2 linked regions of the Alloacidobacterium dinghuense genome follow. The protein of the gene in region 1 interacts with the protein of each later gene in a pairwise test. Links are inferred from orthologs where the notes say so. Each region holds a gene or a part of one and is shown on either strand. Other genes may lie near its edges. The genes, in order: H7849_RS20235 and secD.

Evidence for each region.
Region 2: the proteins of H7849_RS20235 (region 1) and secD interact in binary tests that used the Escherichia coli proteins (3 or more experiments, as listed by UniProt). The link is inferred for Alloacidobacterium dinghuense from one-to-one orthologs.

The regions. Positions count from the first base shown.
Region 1 is NZ_CP060394.1:4,855,471-4,866,521, reverse strand. What follows is about bases 7,399-10,397. They hold H7849_RS20235 (phenylalanine--tRNA ligase subunit beta), read right to left. Parts: upstream 9,995-10,397; coding sequence 7,802-9,994; downstream 7,399-7,801. Other genes in these bases: pheS (phenylalanine--tRNA ligase subunit alpha), read right to left, coding at 9,991-10,397; H7849_RS20240 (hypothetical protein), read right to left, coding at 7,399-7,610. Outside these bases: H7849_RS20280 (TonB-dependent receptor), read right to left, coding at 1-1,323; GTPase ObgE, read left to right, coding at 1,488-2,525; H7849_RS27150 (hypothetical protein), read left to right, coding at 2,936-3,058; H7849_RS20270 (UxaA family hydrolase), read left to right, coding at 3,362-4,915; H7849_RS20265 (thioesterase family protein), read right to left, coding at 4,957-5,514; H7849_RS20260 (hypothetical protein), read right to left, coding at 5,725-5,874; H7849_RS20255 (prolipoprotein diacylglyceryl transferase), read right to left, coding at 5,891-6,667; H7849_RS20245 (cell division protein ZapA), read right to left, coding at 6,937-7,299; more of H7849_RS20240, read right to left, coding at 7,329-7,398; more of pheS, read right to left, coding at 10,398-11,051.
Region 2 is NZ_CP060394.1:4,990,126-5,001,129, forward strand. What follows is about bases 8,015-10,966. They hold secD (protein translocase subunit SecD), read right to left. Parts: upstream 10,323-10,966; coding sequence 8,706-10,322; downstream 8,015-8,705. Other genes in these bases: secF (protein translocase subunit SecF), read right to left, coding at 8,015-8,657; yajC (preprotein translocase subunit YajC), read right to left, coding at 10,347-10,655; H7849_RS20835 (hypothetical protein), read left to right, coding at 10,836-10,966. Outside these bases: H7849_RS20775 (TonB-dependent receptor), read right to left, coding at 1-811; H7849_RS20780 (hypothetical protein), read right to left, coding at 862-1,167; H7849_RS20785 (acyl-CoA carboxylase biotin carboxyl carrier protein subunit), read right to left, coding at 1,364-1,867; accC (acetyl-CoA carboxylase biotin carboxylase subunit), read right to left, coding at 1,864-3,444; H7849_RS20795 (tetratricopeptide repeat protein), read right to left, coding at 3,478-4,308; H7849_RS20800 (ExbD/TolR family protein), read right to left, coding at 4,618-5,055; H7849_RS20805 (ExbD/TolR family protein), read right to left, coding at 5,090-5,545; H7849_RS20810 (MotA/TolQ/ExbB proton channel family protein), read right to left, coding at 5,712-6,449; H7849_RS20815 (energy transducer TonB), read right to left, coding at 6,564-7,292; more of secF, read right to left, coding at 7,449-8,014; more of H7849_RS20835, read left to right, coding at 10,967-11,004. UniProt on the Escherichia coli protein: Part of the Sec protein translocase complex. Interacts with the SecYEG preprotein conducting channel. SecDF uses the proton motive force (PMF) to complete protein translocation after the ATP-dependent function of SecA.

The sequences.
Region 1 (11,051 bases):
GGTCACGAAGTACTGCCAGCGCGCGATGCCCCAGTCTTCTTTTACGTAATCGTTGCCGAAACTCGCCGTTCCGTAGTTCTCGGAGGCTCCGGTTTGCACGCCGTTGAGCGACGACCAGCGCATGTGGTTGTACTGCAAGATCAGGTGGTTGCGCTCATTGAGCTGCCAATCGATCTTGGGGAAGAAGATGATCTGATCGCCGCTGCGCGGAACGCTGCCCAGCAGGCTGTTGAGGTTGTTGAGCAGATTGTTGTAGCTGATGAGCGCCTGCGTCGGAGTCTGCTGAATGCGGGCGGCGAGCGTTGCAATGTTCTGCGCGCTCTGCATTTCAAAGAATTTGCTGGGCGTCTCCGCAGTGGCGACGGCGGGGAAGTCGCGACGGAATTGATCGTAGGCGAGGAACCAGAAGAGCTTGTCTTTGCGGATGGGGCCGCCTGCGCTCAATCCCCATTGTTTGCGAACGTCTGATGGCTTGAAGGGTGTGGTGACGAAGTCGCCCGTGCTGGTGCGCGAGGTTAGAGTGGTGAATGGGTTGGTCGCGCCCCAGTTGTTGTCGCGGTCGTAGAAAAAGAGCTGACCGTGGACCTCGTTGCCGCCGCTCTTGGTGACGGTGTTGACGACACCTCCGGCGGCGCGTCCGTATTCGGCGGAGTAGTTGGAGGTGTTGACCTGGAATTCGCGCACGGCGGCCTGCGTGGTGGAGTAGCCGATGCGGGTGCGGCCTCGTTCTTCTGAGAAGAAGGCCTGATTGTTGTCGGCCCCGTCGATGGTGTTGTTGTTGAGCAGCACGCTGATGCCGCGGAAGCTGAGCAGACCGTAACCGTTCTGGTCGGGCGTAACGCCGGGCGCGAGCAGAGCGAAATTGGACCAGCGGCGGCTGTTGGTGGGGAGCTCGTCGACTTCAGTCTGGTTGATGTTCTGTGTAACGGCTGCGGATGTCGTATCGATCTGTGGCGAGGCGTTTACGCTGACCGTTTCCTGTGCCGTACCGACGGCGAGCCGGGGGACGATGTGGGTGAGGCGGCCTATTTCAACGGTGATGGATTGCTCGACCAGCGGCGCGAAGCCGTCTGCGCCGGCCATGAGCGTGTAGGTTCCCGGCGTGAGTTCTTCAAAATAGAAGCCGCCTGCTTCGCTGGTCTTTGCGTTGCGCTCAAATCCGGTGGCGGGGTTGCGGAGCGCGACTTGCGCGTTCGGGATGGCTCGGCCTTCTGCGTCGAGAATGGTTCCGGCGATGGCTCCGCCAGTGGTCGATTGAGCAACGGTCCGGCAGCAGGACACGAGGAGCAATGCGCACAGCAGCGCGATGCGTAGCTTCAACACTTGATCTCCAAGGCAACGCAGCAAAGCCCCCGAAGCCACCGGGGTCGCAGGCACAGGCCGCTATCCGGGCGCCGGTATTTTGTCCGGCGCTCCTGCCCGTCCTACTGTTCAATGTTGGGTATCGTGATGCGAGCTTACGCGATTCGATAGACTAAATAATAGAAATGTTTATTGATGAAGCAAGAATCCTGGTGAAAGCCGGTGACGGTGGTAACGGATGCGTGGCCTTCCGTCGCGAAAAATTTGTGCCGCGCGGCGGGCCTTCGGGCGGCGATGGCGGACGCGGCGGCGACGTGGTGATGGAGTCGAGCCAGCGGCATAACACGCTGGTGCATTTTCGATTTAATCCCGAGCACAAGGCAGAGCGCGGGCGACACGGCGAGGGATCAAACTGCACAGGGCGCGATGGCGAAGGCACTGTGCTGAAGGTTCCGGTGGGCACGGCTCTGTTTGACGATGAGACGGGCGAGCTGGTGCACGATTTTGCTCGTCCTGACGAGCGCATTGTGGTTGCGCGCGGCGGACGCGGCGGACGCGGCAACCAGCACTTTGCCACGTCGACGCATCAGGCTCCGCGTGAGCATGAATTGGGGCGCGCGGGTGAGGAGAAGCGTTACCGGCTGGAGCTGAAGCTGCTCGCCGATGTCGGTCTGGTTGGATATCCGAATGTGGGCAAGTCGACGCTGATCTCGAGGCTCTCGGCGGCGAAGCCGAAGATTGCCGATTATCCTTTTACGACGCTCGAGCCGAATCTGGGTGTCGTCTCGATTGGCGAAGCTCCGCATGAGGAGAGCTATGTGGTCGCCGATATTCCGGGGCTGATCGAGGGCGCGCATCTGGGCGCGGGGTTGGGCGTGCAGTTTCTGCGGCACATTGAGCGCACGCGGCTGCTGGTGCATCTGGTCGATGTGTCGGATTCCAGCGGGCGGCCTGATCCGGTGGAGGACTTCAAGGTCATCCTTGGCGAACTGAAGAGCTTTGGGCATGGCCTCGATGAGAAGCCGATGATCGTGGTCGCGTCGAAGGCCGATGTGGCGAATCCGGAGAAGCTGAAGAAGTTGCAGACGATGGCCAAGCGGAAGAAGCTGGCGTTCTTTGCGATTTCGGCGGTGACGGGGTTGGGTGTGGATGCGTTGAAGTATGCGATTGGGGATCGGGTTCGGGAGTTGAGAGAGACGGAGTTGGTGGCGCCTTCGACCTAGACTAGGCACGATACACTTAGGCTCGGGGCTCGTAGGTGTTCTATTCGTTTAGCTGCACAGTAATCATTTCAATTCTCTCGACTGTAAATTCGATCGCGCAACAAACGCATCAAGCTGATGAAGATTTCTTTTCGCAATATTCTGTAGCGTCGACTTTTTCCGGCAAACCCGCGCAGCCGGTGTTAGCGAGCCCAGGGGCACGCCGATTCAGAACTCGGATTCGGGAGGGAGCAGCACAGGGTCCTGTCTTTGCTGATCATTACGCTGTGGCGGTGTGGGGCTGTGGATCAGCATGCCTCGAATTCGCCATCATTGATGCAATAACGGGCAAGGTCTATATCTTTCCTGCCAGCGTGTCTCAAGTTCGCGAGATTGGCGAGCGGCTGATATACCACAGAGATAGCAGAGCCATGCATATCATCGGAAGCCTTAATGAAGAGAATTCGGCCGATCGGTGGTATGTGTGGGACGGCGAAAAGCTCAATCTGATTTCAGAAAAGCCCGCCAAGCTCGTCGACGACGATTCACCATAGCTCCAGCCGTCAGTGCTGAGCGCTACCGCTCTCATCTCTTGCCAATCGACGCCGAACTGTAGATCCTTCGCTTCGCTCAGGATGACAAATATATCGATGTGTGAAGGAGTTGCTTTCCCACCCTGCGCTACGCGAAGGATGATGCACCCATTTTTGTGCAGTTCGATGCAAACTGCGGCCTTGCTTCGCAAGGCAAAAGGCGCACCTCCGGTGCGGGTCCTTCGACTGCGCGCTTTGCGCTCCGCTCAGGATGACAAAACTTAGGGTGGGGTAAAGTATTGATTGCGTGGTTTGGGTGGCACATTGCCGACGGGTCTACACACGATATCTACGACAAAGTCTTCGCTGATTCGGCTGCATGCGGCTGATAACGTCGCTGTCGCTAGGGTTTCGCTGAGCCCGGGTGCGGTTCTTTCGGAGTTTGGTATTGCGGCGAAGACGCCTGTTCCCATGGGGCATAAGATCGCGCTCAGAGCGATTGCCGCGGGCGAGGCGATTCTTAAATATGGTCAGGTGATTGGCAATGCTACGCGGGCCATTGAGGCTTGCGAGCATGTGCATTCGCATAATCTTGCGATTACCGATCTGCACTTGCAGCATGAGTTCTGCGTCGATGCTGTGGCTCCGGAGCTTTTTCCGGAGGCAGATCGCGCTACGTTTCTGGGATTCAAGCGCAGTGATGGGCGAGTCGGGACGCGGAATTATCTTGCGATTCTCTCGTCGGTCAATTGCTCGGCGACGGTTTCCCATGCCATTGCCCGGCATTTCAACACGTCGGGTGAACTCGATGGGTTTCCGAATGTGGATGGCGTGGCCGCGTTTACGCATGGCGGCGGCTGTGCTATGGATGGGCGCGGCGAGGGCTACGCGATTCTGACGAGAACAATGGCCGGGTTTGCGCGCCATCCGAATGTTGGAGCGGCGCTGATGATTGGCCTGGGGTGCGAGACGAATCAGATTCCGGCGATCGTGGAGACGCAATCGCTCGTTGCGGGGCCGACGTTGCGGACGATGACGATCCAGGCGACCGGAGGCACGCGGAAGACGATTGAAGCAGGCATCGACGCGGTGCGAACGATGCTGCCTGCGCTGAATGCGCAGCGGCGCAGCGTTCAGCCGGCATCGGAGCTGGTGCTGGCGCTCGAGTGCGGCGGGTCGGATGGCTACTCCGGCATATCGGCGAATCCTGCACTGGGATATGCGTCCGATCTTCTGGTGCGGCATGGCGGTACGGCTGTTCTCGCGGAGACTCCGGAGATCTATGGTGCTGAGCATCTGCTGACACGGCGGGCGGCGACGCCGGAAGTGGCTCAGAAGCTGCTGGACCGGATCGAATGGTGGCGCGATTATGTGCGGCGCAACAAGGGCGATCTCGATAACAATCCATCGCACGGGAACAAGGCCGGCGGGTTAACGACGATTCTTGAGAAGTCGCTGGGAGCTGTCACCAAGGGCGGTATGTCGAGACTGGAAGCTGTGTATGAGTATGCGGAGCGCGTGTCGAAACGCGGCTTCGTGTTTATGGACACGCCGGGATATGACCCGGTGGCCGTGACCGGGCAGATCGCGGGCGGTTGCAACATGCTGTGCTTTACGACCGGACGCGGATCGACCACGGGCTACAAGCCGGTCCCGTGCATCAAGCTTGCCACGAACACTCCAATGTATGAGCGCATGGCAGAAGATATGGACCTGAACTGCGGCGAAATTGTGACTGGAGAGAAGACGATTGAGGAAATCGGCCAGCAGATCTTCGACAAAGTGTTGGCGGTCGCTTCAGGAGAACGAACCTGCAGCGAACAGAATGACTATGGCGATTACGAGTTCGTGCCCTGGCAGGTCGGCGCGGTGATGTAATCGCCGCCAGCCGGGTTCTGATGCCTACAAGCGGCAAACGCCTAGACTTTTTCGACGGTGACCGGACCCTTCAATCGCTGCCTGGTAATCTCGTTCCACTGAAAGAATGATTCCGACACGGGTGGCGAAGTGCATCCGGGCGACACCAGGTCAACGATGGCCTGCGGCGGGATGTTTCCTTCTTTTGTCCGGAAGAGGCCTTTGACCCAGGCGATAGCGGCGAGGCCGTCCTTCGAGTGGAAGCTCTGCTCCATATAGATCCACTTCTCGTCCCAGCAGAGAGTGCGCGAGCGCAGTTCGAAGGCTGCCCAGAGATCCAGCGATCGGCGGTAGGTGATGTCGACGGAGCCGACGAGCGGGATCCAGCGATCCTTGATGGCGCGGTTGAGGATGCCGTTGGCGGCCATCATGTGGATGCGGCCGTAGTCCATGCAGCTGAGGTAGCGCGAGTTATTCAGGTGGAAGTTGAAATCGATATCGTTGGGCCAGACGCGCATGCGGATGCGGTCTTCGTCGAGGACGCCGATGTGCGGCAGCGGGCGGAGGCGCTGGCGTACGGCGAGTAGTGGAATACGGACGAAGCTGTTAATGTGCGCCATCGGAGAGAGAGATTATCTTCAGGGTACACAAGTAACCTCCAAACGATTACGACATAGTTTCTGGAAAAATCCGAAGGTGGGATGGAACAGTTCCGGCGGGCGCGATACAGTTCAGACATTGAGTAGCACTTGGGGGAGGGCTACTGAATCGGACGCCCATAGACATAACTGGTCTATGGGCGTTGTCGCTTTCAGGGCACTTACTCGCGCTTAGTGCTTCTTGAAATACTGCACTTCGCGCTCGTGCTGCTTGGCCTTTTCCATGCTCGGGAAGGTGCCCAGGTTACGCCGCTTGCCTGTGGACGCGTCCTTCTTCCGCGAATAAAGGCGGTATTCACCGGATTTGAGTTTACGGATCATGCTTTAGCGGATGCAATCAGAGCGCGGAGGGTTTTCGGCGTATCCAGAGGGCTGCGCCTGCAAGCATGAGAGCGGCGGCCAGGATCTGCGTTAGGGAGATGGCTCCCTGGAAGACGAAGCTGCGGTCGCCGCGATAGAAATCCAGAAAATACAGGGCAACTCCGTAGGCGAAGAGGAAGGTTCCGGCCACGTCGCCGTCGTGCCTTTGGCGCGAAAGCCAGAGGAGCAGCAGCGCGAGTAACAGGAAGAGCGTCAGCGCTTCATAAGGCTGGACCGGATGCAGGCGAACGCCCAGCGGCGTGCCGGACCAGAGTGCAGCGAGTCCGTGCTTATAGATGATGCCCCAGGGCTTGTCGGTTGGCGTGCCGTAGTCTGATCCGGCGGCGAAGGCTCCCAGGCTGCTGATCGCCAGACCGAGGGCGACGGCCGGGGCGAGGCAGTCGAGTGTGCGCCGCAGCGGCAGGCCGACCGACAATATGTATCCGATACAGGCACAAATTGCCAGCAGTATGCCGCCGTAGACGATGCCGCGGCTGCGAATCGTGACGAGGCCGAGCATCCAGAACGGGTGTGCCAGGAAATCACTCAAGTGGACGAGCACAAGAATGAGGCGCGAGCCGAGCAGCGCGGTGAAGATGCCGATGAGGCTCAGATTCCAGATCTTATTGGGATCGAGGGCGAGCCGGCGGGCTGTGTGCACGGCCATGGCCAGAGCGGCGACGAGTGCGATGGCGACGAGCACGCCGTAGGTCGGGATGGCAATGTGGCCGAACTGGAAGAGGCGCGGGTGCAAAATTCTTTCAGGGAAAGCAAAACCGACCCACGGGGCCGTGGAGCGATGCGTCGGTGAACCCGTCCTAAGACGGTGGGAACTCTCCGCGGCTCTTTAGGCATTCCGGACTGGCGGACACTGCGCACCGAGCCGATTTGTCGAGTCGAGCTCCCTGTTCAATGAATGTAGGTTCAACCGACGATTATCGCGACCACCTGCTTTGCAGGCCGGTTTCTATTTTGGATGCTAGCGGGTGACGGCGCAGATTGCAAGTGGCGGCGGTGCTGGCGTCAACCTATCTTCCGGTGCTCGCTCAGCACCGCGTCGAGCAGGCCGGTGAGCTTGCTGGTGCGGTTGCGCAGATTTTCCTTTGCCGGTCCGGACAGGGCGTTATAACGCTGTTCGAGAGCGGACAGCTCATCGGCGATATTGAGAGCGGCGAGCACAGCGACACGCAGTGAATCAACGGACTTGCCTTGAGCGGCGACAGCGCGCATTTTTGTATCGACCATCTCGGCCAGGTGCTGAATGTAGGCTGGATCCTGTCCGCGCAGGCGATAGGTCTGATCGTAGATGTCAACTGTGACGAACTGCATCGCGTCGGATGTTGCGGACTGCGCCGTGCTGTTGCTTCCGTTCTGAGAATCGCTCATGAACTACACACACTCCTCATTCGATTTTCTCAGGCAGAAATCTCTTCTAATTGATTCAGCAGGCGCTCGACGCGCTGGCGAACTGTTTCGCGCTCCTGCTCAAAAGCTTTGACCTGCTCCTGTACCTTGGTCAGCTGCGCGGATTGCTCATCAAGAAGCTGCTGCAGGGTGTTGGCGTTCTGTTCGGCCATGGCGCGCGCTTCGCGTTCCTGCTTGAGCAACTCGACTGTGCGCAGGACGCGCTGTTCGAGCGCGTTGAAGTCGTCGGCAGAAATCGGAAGTTCGGCATCTTTCAGGGCAACGGTGGACATTGTGGTACCTCATGTTTCGGGGGAAATTCGAGCGTTCTTCGCGCAGTATAGCTGGTTTCGCACAGAGGAAAATCACGGAAAGCCCCGGAATGTGTGCAGACGCAACCAGTTTGTTACTTCGAGTACGATTCGGTGACCGTTTATCGGCCATCCCACCTTTCGTTTGTGAAAGGTGGGCGCCATTTGCAGCGCTAGCTGCGCAATTTTCCGCCCAGAGCTTCAACGGCGGCGATGATTCGCTGTGTGTAGTTTTGCAGCTCGTCTTCCTGGAGCGTGCGGTCCTGCGCCTGGAAGACGGTGCGCAGCAGTAGCGAGATGTGGCCGGCGGGAACGAGTTTCGAGTCTTTTTCGCCGAGGATTTCTGCCGCTTCAAAACGCTGCAGCTCGGGAATGCCGAGGGCGGCGAGTGTTTCGGAGATTCGCGCCCAGGGCGTGTTCGCAGCGAGGATGAAGGAGAAGTCGCGGCGCACGGCCTGGAAGCGCGACAGCTCGCGCACGACGGGCTGGCGCAGGTTTTGCTTGTAGAGGCGGTCGAGGTAGATTTCGCCGATGAAGATGACTTGCTTCAGCTTGCGCCGCTGCGCCTCGGCGGGGTGTAGCTGGCCGAAGTAGCCGACCGTAGCTCCGTCGAGGACGGCGCGCGCTGAACGGCCTGGATGCAGCCATGCGGGCATCAGTCCGGAGTCCGATGGGAAGCGGTCGAAGTAGAGGGACTTTGAGGAAAATTTACCGAGCAGGGTTTCGATGGCTCCCTTGACGTCGTAGAAGTCGAGCTCGTGCGATGGCTGGTGCGGGCTCGTGAGCGGCAGTTTGCCGGTGGCTCCGATGGCAAGCGATGGCTTTTCTTCGACGCGGTCGGTTGTTCCGTGAAAGACAGTTCCGAGTTCAAAGAGCATGACGTCTTCCATGTCGCGATTCAGGTTGAGGGCGAGCATGCCTAGCATTCCCCCGGCGAGCGAGGGGCGCAACATGCCGGCCTCTTCGCTCAACGGATTGCCGAGCGGGACGGCGGAGTTCGGCTGCGGCGCAAATGTAACCGCGTCGGTTGCAGAACAGAAGGTGCTGGAGACGGCCTCTGACCAGCCCAGTCCCAGCAGGCCCCTGCGGATGGTCGATTCTTTTTCCGCCCACTGCAGTTCTACGACTGACCCGGCGAAGGCGGGCAGCGTGTTCTGGAAGTGGTTGTAGCCGTAGACGCGCGCGATCTCTTCGATGAGGTCGATTTCGCGTTCGAGGTCGAGACGCCAGCTCGGGAGCGTGACTTCGTATTCGGCGCTGCCTGTGCTCGGGACAGAGACAGCGCGCGATGGGTCGAGGTCGTGCGCTGTCGTTGGTGCAGGCTGTGTTCCGTTCTTGCTGAGTTTGCAGCCGAGTCCGGTGAGGACGGTCTCTGCGATGGCAGGCGTGATGCCTTCGGGGTCTTCGGTAGCGCCGAGAATCCTTTTCGCCTCGCTGACGGCGAAGGTGATGGCTGGGCGCTTCGCCGTACGCTGCTCGGCTTCAGGGATCATGACGTCAACGAGATCGCCTTCGACTTCGCCGCCGGCTTCGAGAATGATGCTGCTGACCAGTGCTGAAGCGACGGGTGGCGCGTTGAAGTCGGCTCCGCGCTCGAAGCGGTGCGAGGCGTCGGTGTGCAGGAGATGGCGCTTGGAGCTGCGGCGCACGGTGGCGGGATCGAACCATGCCGCCTCGACGAGGATGTTCTTCGTCTCGGGCGTGATCATCGTGTCCCAGCCGCCCATCACTCCGGCGATGGCGAGAGCCTTCTTCTCGTCAGCTACGACGAGATCATCGGGGTCGAGGATGCGCTCGATGCCGTCGAGTGTTTTAAGTTTTTCGCCCTTGCGCGCGCGGCGGATGATGATGGCTCCCTCCAACTTGTCGAGATCGAAGGCGTGCGTTGGGTGGCCCATGGCCAGCGTTACGAAGTTCGTTGCGTCGACGGCGTTCGAGATGAGCTTCTGTTCTAGCAAACGGAAACGCTCGGCTACGATGCCCGTTGATTGCGTGATAGTGACGTTGCGCAGGACGCGAGCGGTGAAGCGTCCGCAGAGAGTTGGTTCTTCGATCCGGATCGGATAGGGCCTCGCTGCTGGTTTCCCGTGAGGGAGCTTTGGGTTGAGGTCGAGCAGCTTCAGACCATAGATGGTCGCGGCCTCGCGTGCGATGCCATAGTGGTTCATGGCATCAACGCGATTGGTCGTGATGTCCATCTCGAAGAGCGAGTTATGGATTACTTCATTCGGGTCTTCATCGTATCCCTTAATGAAATATTTTCCTTCAACAGCAATTCCGCGAAGTGTTAATGCATTAGCAAGCTCAACATCATGCACGGGAATCGGCGATAGGTAGGAGCGTAACCAAGAACTTAGTATCTTCATGCGAACTGCTCCAGGAAGCGCGCGTCCCCCGAATACAACAAGCTGATGTCGCTGATGCCGTACTTCATCATGGCGATGCGGTCGACGCCCATGCCGAACGCGAAGCCGCTGATCTTTTTCGGGTCGTAGGCTGGCTGCTTGCCCTGCACGAATCCGAAGACCGCGGGGTCGACCATGCCACAGCCAAGCAACTCGATCCAGCCCGAGTATTTGCACTTACGGCAGCCCTTGCCGCCGCAGAAGGGGCAGCTGATCTGCACGTCGGCGCTGGGCTCGGTGAAGGGGAAGAACGACGGGAAGAAGCGCGTTTTGACGCTGGAGCCGAAGAATTCCTTCATGGCGTGGTCGAGCGTGCCCTTGAGGTCAGAGAAAGTGATGTTGGTATCGACGCAGAGGCCCTCGATCTGGTGGAAGATGGGTGAGTGCGTAGCGTCGGCTGCGTCGTTGCGGTGAACCTTGCCGCGTATGACGATGCGCACGGGCGGCGGCTGCTGTTCCATGGTGCGGATCTGCACCGGAGACGTGTGCGTGCGCATGAGCAGGCGGTCGCGCAGAGGTTTGCGGTCCTGATTCGCAACGACCAAAGTGTCCTGCGTGTCGCGCGCGGGATGGCCGGGCGGAAAGTTGAGTGACTCGAAGTTGTAGTAATCCGTTTCAACTTCAGGCCCGACGCCGACGGAGTAACCCATGCGCTGGAAGACCGCGACCATTTCGTGCATGGTCTTGATTAGCGGGTGCTCGGCCCCAAGGGCGCGATGCGTACCGGGGAGGGTGACGTCGATGGCTTCGGCATCGAGCGTAGGTTGTGTACTGGTCCAACCTTCCCAAACTAGCCACGACTCAATGCGCGGCTTCAAGGCATTGAATCGAAGACCAATCGACTTCCTGGCTTCAACGGGTGCTGATTTTAGCCATGCCTCACTTACTTGCTTAAGTCGTCCTTGTTTTCGGCCAAGCCAAAGCAGGCGAAATTCTTCTACCGCGTCCGAGGTACCACGCTTCGTTGCCTCTAATGCACTTGCGTCAACTTCTTTTTCCAGTTCGGCAAATGCCCGGT
Region 2 (11,004 bases), 140 kb from region 1 along the record:
CATAGCCCAGGTCGAATCCAGCGGTGGCGGAGCCAAAGTTCCCATAGGACGTGTAGATGCTGCCGGTCGGCTTGGTCATCCCCTGCCCCGAGCGCGTCGTAACCTTGATTACCAGACTGGTCTTGTCGCCATATTCAGCGGGCGGAGCGCCGTCGATGACTTCCAATGACTGAATCGACTCCTCGGGAATCTGATTGGAAAAAACCTTGCTCTGCTGGTCGGTGATTGCCTGACCGTCCACATTGAACGAATTCGAGGCATGGTCGCCAAGGCCGTGGAACAGACCGTTCGAGTCTGCCGCGACGCCCGGCGATGACAGCGTCACCAGCGAGCTCACAGATGACGATGCACTCTCGACCGGCAGCTTATCAATCAGGTCACGATCGATGTCGGTGTGCATGGTCGAATCATTTTCGACCAGGTCTTCGCCACCGGTAACAACAACCGTGTTTGTCGCGGTTCCGACCGCGAGGCTGACATTCGCAGCAACAGGCACAACGGAAACAACATCCACATCCTGCGCAGCGTTGTTGAAGCCGTTCATTGTAACCGTCAGGTGATACGGATTGAAAGGCACGTTGGGAAACTGGAAGCGTCCCTGTTTGTCTGTCTTGACCGTGCGCTCGTACTGGCTGACGACGTTGTGAAGAGCGACCGTGGCGCCGGGGACAACTGCGCCGCTGGGGTCAGTAACTGTACCGTTGATCGTACCCGAGTTGCCGGTAGACTGCGCGAAGAGTGCGCTCGATAAAAAGGCAATACCGCAGATCCCGAGGGATGCGGAAACGATGCGACGTAAAAACGTGCGCATAAATAAAGACCTCCGAAGAACTTGTTATGTGGCCCGGATGAAACGCTGAATTAAGCAGCGATCGGAGACACGGGCGGAGGCCGATTTGCGAGTTTGTGGAGAAATTTCTGGCGGGGCCGTTCTAAAGGCTTTTCTGCGGCAACGCGCCATACGGGATGGATCGCTACGGCTACCGTGATCAGAGAAACCGTCTGCACCACGTGGTGCGCCGTGTTACACAGCGAGCAGCCTTCGTGATCTACCTGTCCGATGGGATGCGCGTGCACGACCTGAACGAAGCCAGCCAGAAGGACAAGGGCGACGCAGAAGATTGCGAGCGAAGCCGCCCACGACCGCTGAAATCGCTTTTTGTCCATGAAAACACGCACGTTAGCTTGACTATAAAGCACAATTACCCGAATCGCAAAACGCCTTCGGGCTGCATCCGCACGTAAATCCGCATGAAAAGCGGGAGTAATTGTCAGATAATGCGGGCCTTCCGGCTCACGTGGGTGAGGTTTCTCTATGGAATGAATTTTGATCGCCGCAAAAGAGATGGCTTATGCGAAAAGCTTATTCGATAACTGCAAGCACGTCCCCGGCGGCAACCGTTTCACCGGCCTCAACCCGGAGTTGAACTACTTTGCCCGCCTTTGGCGATTTCAATTCGTTCTGCATCTTCATTGCCTCGATCACTACGATGCCCTGATGTGCTTCGACCATATCGCCGACGTTGGCCAGCAGGCGGACGACGCGGCCCGGCATCGGTGCACTCACAGGCTTAGGGCCTTCCGCGCCGCCATGTCTGCTGCGGCGCGACTTCAAAGAACGCGGATCATCAAGCCGATACGGCAGGCGCTTGCCGCCCATGTGGAGCACTGTGCCTTCGGGGCTCTCTTCAAGCACGCAGCGATAGGATTTTCCGTCGATGTGCAGCGAGAGCACGCCGGGACGAAGCATTTCCGCACTCACGCTGAGTTCCGGCTCGCCATCGATGCTTGCGTGATATTGTCCATCCTCGCCCTGCGTCAGTTCGATCTGCCGCAACTCGCCGCCCATCTCAATCTGGAGCATCATGCGCGCAGCCCCTCGCGTCGCGCCGCACTCTTCCAACCGCTCACGTCTGCCTTCCCGTTATCGGAGTTCGTGCGACTCCCATTCGTTCCGTTGCCATTTGCCGGCCGCATGCTTTCGAAGACGGCGGCTGCGATGAGCGCCGCATGATGCGAATCGGTCCCAGCTTCACGATGCATGCCATTCGCAAGAAGCAGCCGGTCAAGATAACCAGTGTCGATGCGCGCCGCCTGGAAATCGGCATCGTTGAGGATGCGGCGGAAGAGACCGAGGTTCGAACGGATGCCCCCGATCACATATTCGTCAAGGGCGCGCAATAAGCGCGCAATACACGCTTCGCGCGTCGGCGCATAGGCGATCAGTTTCGAAAGCATCGGGTCGTAGTCGAGCGGCACCACCCAGCCTTCGTAAATTCCAGAATCTTCGCGAATGCCCGGCCCTCCCGGCTGCAGAAGGCGGGTGATCTTTCCCGGTGAAGGGAAAAAGCCGTTCTCGGGATCTTCGGCGTAGAGGCGACATTCGATCGCATGTCCACGCAGGCGAATCTCTTCCTGCTTGAATGGCAGCGGCTCTCCCTGCACAATACGAATCTGCAGATGCACTAGATCGAGCCCGGTCACGAGTTCTGTGACCGGATGCTCCACCTGAAGACGCGTATTCATTTCGAGGAAATAAAAATTGCGAGCTTCATCAACCAGGAATTCCACCGTGCCTGCATTCGTGTATCCCGCCGACTTGGCAAGCTGCACCGCAGCCTCGCCCATGCGCCGGCGCAGATCCTCGTCCACAATTGCAGACGGAGCTTCTTCGATCACTTTCTGATGGCGTCGTTGCACGGAGCATTCACGCTCGCCGAGTGAGACGCAGTTGCCATGCTCATCGGCCAGCACCTGTATCTCGATGTGCCGTGGTCGCTCGATGAGCTTTTCAAGATAAACCTCGCCCGAACCGAAGGACCGTTCAGCCTCACTGGAGGCCGAACTGAAAGCATCGCGCAGTTCGTTCTTTGAGAGAACCGCGCGCATGCCTTTGCCTCCGCCCCCCGCTGCTGCCTTAAGCATTACGGGATAGCCAATCTCCTCAGCAACGGCATACGCTTCGTCGAGCGAAGGCAGCCCCTTCACAGAGCCGGGCGTGCGCGGCATGCCCGTGGCATCCGCTGCCTGGCGGGCACGTGTCTTTGAGCCCAGCGCACGCATCGCGTTCGCCGGCGGTCCGATAAATTTGATGCCTGCGTTTTCGCAAGCTTCGGCAAAGCTGGCGTTTTCGGAGAGAAACCCATAACCCGGATGAATTGCCTGCGCTCCCGATTTCCTGGCGACATCAAGGATCAAGTCACCGCGCAGATATGACTCCGTCGCAGGAGCAGGCCCCAGGCGATACGCTTCATCCGCTTCGAGGACATGCAGAGCGGCGCGGTCAACATCGGAGTAGACAGCGACGGTCGCGATCCCAAGTTCGCGACACGCCCGTAGAATACGAAGCGCGATTTCGCCGCGATTGGCGATCAGAATTTTACGAATGGCTGGTTGAGGATTCGACACGGCAACACAGGATTTTAGATGGAAAAGCCTCCGCATGACCGGAGGCCTTCCCGTTGAACGCTTACAAGCTTACTTTGAATTGTCCAAAACAACGCCGCCCGGCACCTGAGCGTTCTTCTTCTCTTCGTTTGCCTTGCGCGTGCCCATGGCCTTATCACGCCATTGTCCGGCCTGATCCAGGTCTTCCTTGCGGGCCTGATCGTTGCCACATTCCAGCGTAGCCTTCTGGCGGTACATGAGGTTCATATAGGCCATGGCGTCGTCATAGGTTGGCCGAATATCCAGAGCCTTCTGCAAATACTGCAAGCCTTCGTTGACGATAGTCGTGTTCTGGTCTACCAGCTTCTTGCACACATCCTTCGGCATCTTCGGATTGCCGTCGCCGCCATCCTGCATGCCGACGCCCGTGAGAGCCGTGACAGCATTCTTGTGCGCTACGCCCCAGTCAATCACGCCGATCGTATACGCCGCCTCTGCATCTTGCGGATCAACGGCGAGCACCTTCTGCTGCCACTCCTTGGCTTTGTCGAACTCGTCGATCTGGAAGTAAAGGCCGGCAATCCCCTTGAGACTGCCGACGTCCTTGGGATCCTTATCGAGAACTTCCTGAAACCCTTGAACGGCCATGTTCGCATTCTTCAGATTTTCGGGTGTCTTCAAATCGGGAACAACCTGCTGCGCATATGCCGTCGCGAGATACAAACGCGCCATAGGTAAGCTGGGATCGAGATTCACCGCTTGCTGAAAATGGCCAATTGCCTCTTCATATCTGGCATTTTTGTAGGACGCGACGCCCTTGTTCAACTGATCGCGAGCCTTGAGGCGGCTGCACCCGGTCACCATGGTCAGCATCGCCAGGAACGCGGCCGCCAATACCGGAAAACGTGCGATTCGGTTCATTCTGTCTCTTATCTCCTTTGATCGCATGATCGCCAGCTTACGCCCAACACAGCAAAAGCAGCATCTCGGATTCTTGTGAGTCTACTCTTTCAGAATAGGCTTTCTCAAAATTTTTTCGATCCGCACGGCCTTAACGCAGGCACATGAATTCTACTCTTGCTCCGAACCGCGTACAGCTTTGGGATGCATCGAAAAGTCTCTGCGCAGTGATTGTAATTGGTTTCTGCCGTATGACAAGTCTATGTTCGGCAGGCATCTAATGCTGAGCATGACTGGGAGAGCCGCACGCCAGCGGGGAAAAGGCGAGCCTTATTGGCCCGCCTCAATCTTCGGGGTGATCAGACCGATGTGGTCTACGCCAACTGCGTGGGCAATGTCTACCACTTCCGCTACTGACGTGAAATTCAGATCCGGATCGCCCTTGATGAACATCACCTTTTCGGCGCGTGCTGCATAAATCGCGTCGAGCCGGGTGCGCAAATCAGTCTTGGCCACATCATCCTGATTGATCTTGTAAGACGGAGCACCACCGTGGGCCGCGAGAATCGAGACGACGATGGTGCGGTCATTCGGCTGCTCCTGTTGCGGATTCTTCGGGGGCTGAGGAACAAGTGCGTCCAGGCCCTTCGGCGTCACCGGCACGATGACCATGAAGATGATCAGCAGCACGAGCATGACATCGATCAGAGGGGTAATGTTGATATCGGCATTCAGTCCGCCTGGACCACTGCCACTTCCCATTGCCATAAGTCAGTTCCTCATTTCTCCTATGCGTTGCGAACTATTCTCCGCCAGCAGCGGGAGGCGGCGTTTCACGTCCCTGACGCTGTTCGGTCAGCAGTCCGACTTCCTCCACGCCGGTCGTGCGCACGGCATCGATCGCATCCATCACCGTGCCATAGTGGGCGCGCGCGTCGGCACGGAAATAAACCATTTTGTTCGTCTTGTTCTGCAGCATGTCGGCGACCTTCGGACCCAGATCCGCAAGGGAAACCTTGTCCTGCCCGAGGAAGATCTGACTGTCGCGGGTAACAGCGACTACGACAGCATCTTCGTGGTCAGCGTCCGGCATTGCTGTCGGATTGTCCGTCTGCGCCAATTCCACGTTCACCTTGTTCTGCAGCATGGGGGTGATGACCATAAAGATGATCAGCAGCACCAGCATGACGTCACACATCGGGGTGACGTTAATGTTCGCATTGACCTTCTTGCCTTCGTCCCGTTTTACGATTGCCATTCCTGTACTCCCCCCTGATTCGGGTACGGATCCATTTTCCGACCGGGCTTTCAGATCGGGCTTCCTTCAGGCCGCGTGTTCATCTTCAAAACCGCCCCGGAGCGGGGCCTTTAATTGGCCCCGCTCCAGCGCGCAAGATTCTCGCCACCGAGTGCGTTTCCGCCGTTTAGCGGCGGCCGCCCTGCTTCAGGAAGTAATCGATCAGTTCGCTTGAGGAGTTGTCCATCTCGACGTCAAACGCTTCTACCTTGTTGGTGAAGTAGTTGAACGTCATAACAGCGGGGATGGCAACCAGCAGACCCATGGCGGTGGTAACCAGGGCTTCCGAAATACCGCCGGCGACCGCGCCGATGCCCGAAGTCTTCTGCGTGGCGATCTGACGGAATGCGTTCAGAATACCGACGACCGTTCCGAACAGCCCGATAAACGGAGCCGTCGAGCCAATCGTGGCAAGACCGCCAAGACCGCGTTTCAGTTTCGCGTGGACAATGGCTTCCGCCCGCTCCAGCGCGCGCTTTGAAGACTCGATCTGGTCCTCGGACACCGCGCCGCCGCTTCCATAGTTGCGGAACTCCTGGAGCCCGGCAGTCACTACTTCAGCCAGGTGCGACTTCTTGTTGCGGTCAGCGACCTTTACCGCCTCATCCAGCTTGCCTTCCTTCAGGGCGCCGGCAACGCGCGGAGCGAATTCACGCGACTGCTTGCGGGCAGCGTTGAAATAAAGCCAGCGATCGATCATGACGGCCAGCGACCAGATCGACATGATGAACAGAATGATGACGACAGCCTTGGCCAGATAGCCCATGTTGTTCCACAGATCGAGCGGGCTGAAACCCACTGTCTGCTCCTGGAAAAAGGCCAACGAAGTCGGATGAATTGCTTGTGTGAGATGAGCGAGAATCACTTGGATCTTTCCTCCTGAGGAGTTTTCTTCTTTAGGGAAAACCTGCGCGAAATACCTACGGTTTACCTCTTCGCTTTACGTTCTGCCGAGAGGCCGGATGATGAAGTACGTGCATCAACCACCGAGGTTGAAGACCACGTTGACCTGCGTCTCCACCTCTACCGGATCGCCATTGAGCAGGTAGGGCTTATAACGCCAGGATCTCACTGCGTCCATGGCCGCCTGCTGGAGCATGGGAGGGCCACTGACTACGTGAAGATTTTCGATTGTGCCTGCCTTGGAAATCGTTGCCTGCAAGATAACGGTTCCCTGGATGCGGGCTGCTTTTGCGATGGCCGGGTACTGCGGCATCGTTTTTACGAGCAGGTTGCCCTGCATCACGCCCGACGACACTGCAATCTTCTTTGGCGCGGCAGCCTTCACAACCGGAGCCGGACCATTGCCGATGCCGCCAAGGACGCCGCCGAGCACGCCGCCAGCAGCGCCTCCGCCCATGCCTTCCATACCGGCAACGCCGGCGGCGCTGGGCGCGGCTTCTTCCTTGACCATCTTGATTTCTTTGGGAATCTTCGTCGGCGCTGTCAGCTGGTTGTTCAACATCTCAGAAACAACTTTGACATGCACAGGCGCTTGTGGCGGGGGTGGTGGCGGCGGCGGCGGCGGTGGCGGTGGAGCAACCAGCAGGGTTGCCATCGCCGCTTTGGGCAGCGCCTCCGGATAAATCAACGGGACCAGGATCATCGCTGCGAGAATCGAACCGTTCAGGACGAAACCGATAATGGTGAAGTACTTGCTTTTGGTCCTAATCCTACCGCCAGACTCCATTAAGGCATCTTCAAACATAGCCTACCTCTTCCAAGCAGAACTTGTTACCACCTATTGACACCAAGAGGGTGTTCTTTTGTTCCCGGTTGCCCGGCTTTTTTGGAGCGGGTAAGAAAAACATGGAAAAAAGCCGAGTGAAAAAGCTATATCACACTCGGCCCATCTCTGGAAACGCTACACCCGGGCTTTTTTGGCCGCGGGCAATACCGCCGCCCTGCCGCGTCCCTGCCGCCATTCCTGGTACGCAACCAGCATGGGCGCAGCAACGGCAATCGATGAGTACGTGCCAATCAAAATACCAATCACAAGCGCAAACGAAAACCCATGCAGCACTTCACCGCCGAACACGTAAAGGGAAAGCACGGTCAGGAACGTCAGGCCTGAGGTCAGGACCGTCCGGCTCAACGTCTGGTTGATGCTGCGATTCACGATATCGGCCAGCGGTTCGCGCCGCGTCAGCCGCAGGTTTTCGCGGATGCGGTCGAAGACGACAATCGTGTCGTTCATCGAGTAACCGACCAGCGTCAGGATCGCCGCGATGACTGTGAGCGAGATTTCTTTATTCGTCAGGCTGAAGGCGCCAACCGTGATCAGCGTGTCATGGAAGACCGCAACTACCGCGGCCACGCCATAGATCAGCTCGAAGCGGAACCAGAGGTACACCAGCATTCCAGCCAGTGAATACAGGGTCGCGAGCAACGCCTGCTTCTTCAGCTGCGCGCCCACCTGGGGCCCGACAATTTCGACATTACGAACAGCAAAGCCGGAAAGGTAGGCATCCTGCTTGAACTCGTTCAACACTGCGGGAGTGGTCACGCTCGACAGATTGTCGATCGAATCAATCAAACCGCTGCGCGTATTGCGGTACCCAACGATGGCTTCCGCTTGCTGGTTGTAATGCTGCTGCGCGGCATCCGTTGTTCCCAGATGCTCGGGATCCTTCTCCGCCAGCCAGCCTGCCAGCGTGCCCTGTCCAACGTTGTCGAGGTCGAGCTTGCCCTGATTCGCTGCGCCACCGCGTGCGTAGTTAGCCTCAAGCGTCTGCAGGATCGTCGCGCGACCCTGATCGAGAGAGGCCTCGTTCGCACTCTGCGCCAGCGAGATAATGACCTCGTTGGTCGTCGCCTGACCGCCGCCGGTAATGGTCTGGATGCGAACATCTTTGATTCCAGCCTTGTCTGCCGCCGCGCGAATATGGTCCACATTCGGCTGCTGGTCAAACCTCACACGTACGACCGTGCCGCCGCGAAAGTCAACGTCCTGCGGCAGCCCATGCCAGAAAAGCAGCGAGAGTATGCCCGCCACACTGAAGATCAGTGAAAAGCCGAGGAAGTACCACTTCTTCCCCAGCCAATCGATTTTTACGTCACGAAACAGTTCCACGGAATTCCGCCTGCTCCTAAATTTCTTTCCTACCAGAGGCAGGAGTCGTTAAATCGACAACGCCTCGCCGCGCTGCTTCTTGTTCAAATGCGAGTCAAAGATCACGCGCGACACAAATACTGCCGTAAACAGGTTCGCCAGCAAACCAAACGTCAGCGTCACCGCGAAACCGCGTACCGGTCCCGTTCCGAAGATAAACAGGATCGCCGCCGACACAATCGTTGTCACGTGCGTATCGATGATGGTTGTCCAGGCATGCCCAAAGCCCTGATCGACCGCTGCCGCGGGGGACTTGCCTGCGCGCAGCTCTTCACGGATGCGCTCAAAGATCAGCACGTTTGAGTCGACGCCCATACCGATCGTCAAAATCACGCCGGCAATCCCGGGCAGCGTCAGCACCGAGCCGGTAAAGCCCATGAATCCGAGCAGAATCACCAGGTTCAAGAAAAGAGCCAGATCGGCATTGATACCCGCGCCGCGGTAGTAGATGAGCATAAAGATCATCACCGCCAACATGCCCACAATCGAAGCCAGCACGCCCTGGCGAATCGAATCCGCGCCAAGCGACGGCCCGACCGTGCTCTCCTGCAGGTAATGAATCGAAGCAGGCAGAGCGCCGGTCCGCAGAAGCATCGAGAGATCCTTCGCCTGCTGCTCCTGGATGCCGCCACCGGAGATTGTTCCCTGATCGCGAATCTGGTCGTGGATCGTCGCCACTTCCTGAATTTTGTTATCGAGCACGATGCAAAGAGACTTTCCCTTGTTCGCGCCGGTGAACTCCGCAAAGTGATTGCCTGCCGCCGTCGTCAGGTAGAAGACCACTTCCGGCTCATTCGTGTTCTGGTTGCGGCTCGCCTGTGCATCGCGAATGTCTGTGCCAGCAACTTCAGCCGCGCGCTTGATCTGGTAGACCTGATTGCCGCTTCCCTGCGCAGATGCCCCCGGAGCAGTGTGCAAGAGAAGCGAATCATAGGGAACCGTTCCGCCCAGAGCCTGGAGCGCCGCCTGATCATCCGGCCACGGTCCACCCTGAACCTCGTGAATCTCAAGACGCGCCGTCGACTGAATCACGTCCTTCACGCGCCCGGGATCGTCCACGCCCGGCAACTCGACCAGGATCTGATCGCTGCCCAGGTTGTATTCCTGAATCACCGGCTCGCTTACACCCAGCGAGTCCACGCGCTGCCGGATCACCTCGATGGAGTGCTCCATGGTGTTCTTCTTGAGATCCGCAACCGCGCTCGGCTTCATCGTCAGCGTGAAGGTATTGTTCGCGCCCGATGAGATGTCGTACTGGTTGCCATAGCGCTGGTTCAGCACGCTACGGATATCGCCTGCGCGGTCAGCCGGAGCGCCGGAAATCAGAATCGTTTCCGGATGTGCCGTATCTGGTATCACGGAGCCAACCGTGATGCCGTTCTGCTGCAATTCGGTCTGGATATGCGCGGCGTCATTGGTGGTCGTGAAACTGACAGCCTCGTCCACCATCACCTGCAAAATCAGGTGCGTCCCGCCCTTGAGGTCCAGCCCGAGATTAATGCGCTTCAGCAACGCGTCTTTCAGCGCCGTTCCGCTCACACCTTTGGGAATGCCAAAGATGCCGAAGACGAAGACGATCAGCACCGCGAAAATCAGAATAGTTTTTTGAGTGAGGTTCTTACGCATGGGAATTCAAATCGTGAGCGGGCGCTACTTTCCGACCTCTTCAGTCGTCACGGAAGCGATGGCGCTCTTCACCACTTCCAGCTTGATGTTGTCCGGGGGGACACGCAACTGAATCGCATCCTCTTTCAGCGAGAGAATCGTCCCGCGGATGCCGCCCGTCGTCGTGACCTTGTCGCCGGGCTTCAGCTCATTGAGCATCTGCTGCCACTTCTTCTGCTTGTTCTGGTTCGGTCGAATCAGCAGCAGATAAAAAACCGCAATAATGACCACGAAGGGCAGAAAAGAGACCAGGCCTGGAGGAAGTGCGCCCGCTAGAAGCAGTGTTGCGTTCAACTTGCAATCCTTTTCCCTGCCTAGGCTTCGCGCCTCGCGCAAGGTACAAATAATAGTTTGTATCCGCGGAAGGGATTTGGACAGCGCCAACGCCTTTTAAGGCGGCTGCTATTTCCTTCAGGAACACAGTCCCCGTGTCCCGTTCAGCCTGGGGCGCACAACGATATTTCAGGCGCGTAAATGCAGGCCACAGATGCCGGGAAGGGTCCTAGCTTCCTAGCTTTTCAGCAGGGAGCGGCTTATGTCAAGGCTTGGAAGCGTACACAGCAACCTGGCCTACCGTTCATTCTTGAGGTAGATCATTCTATAAATCTCCCGATCACGACAAACATTCGGGTATTATCCGGTT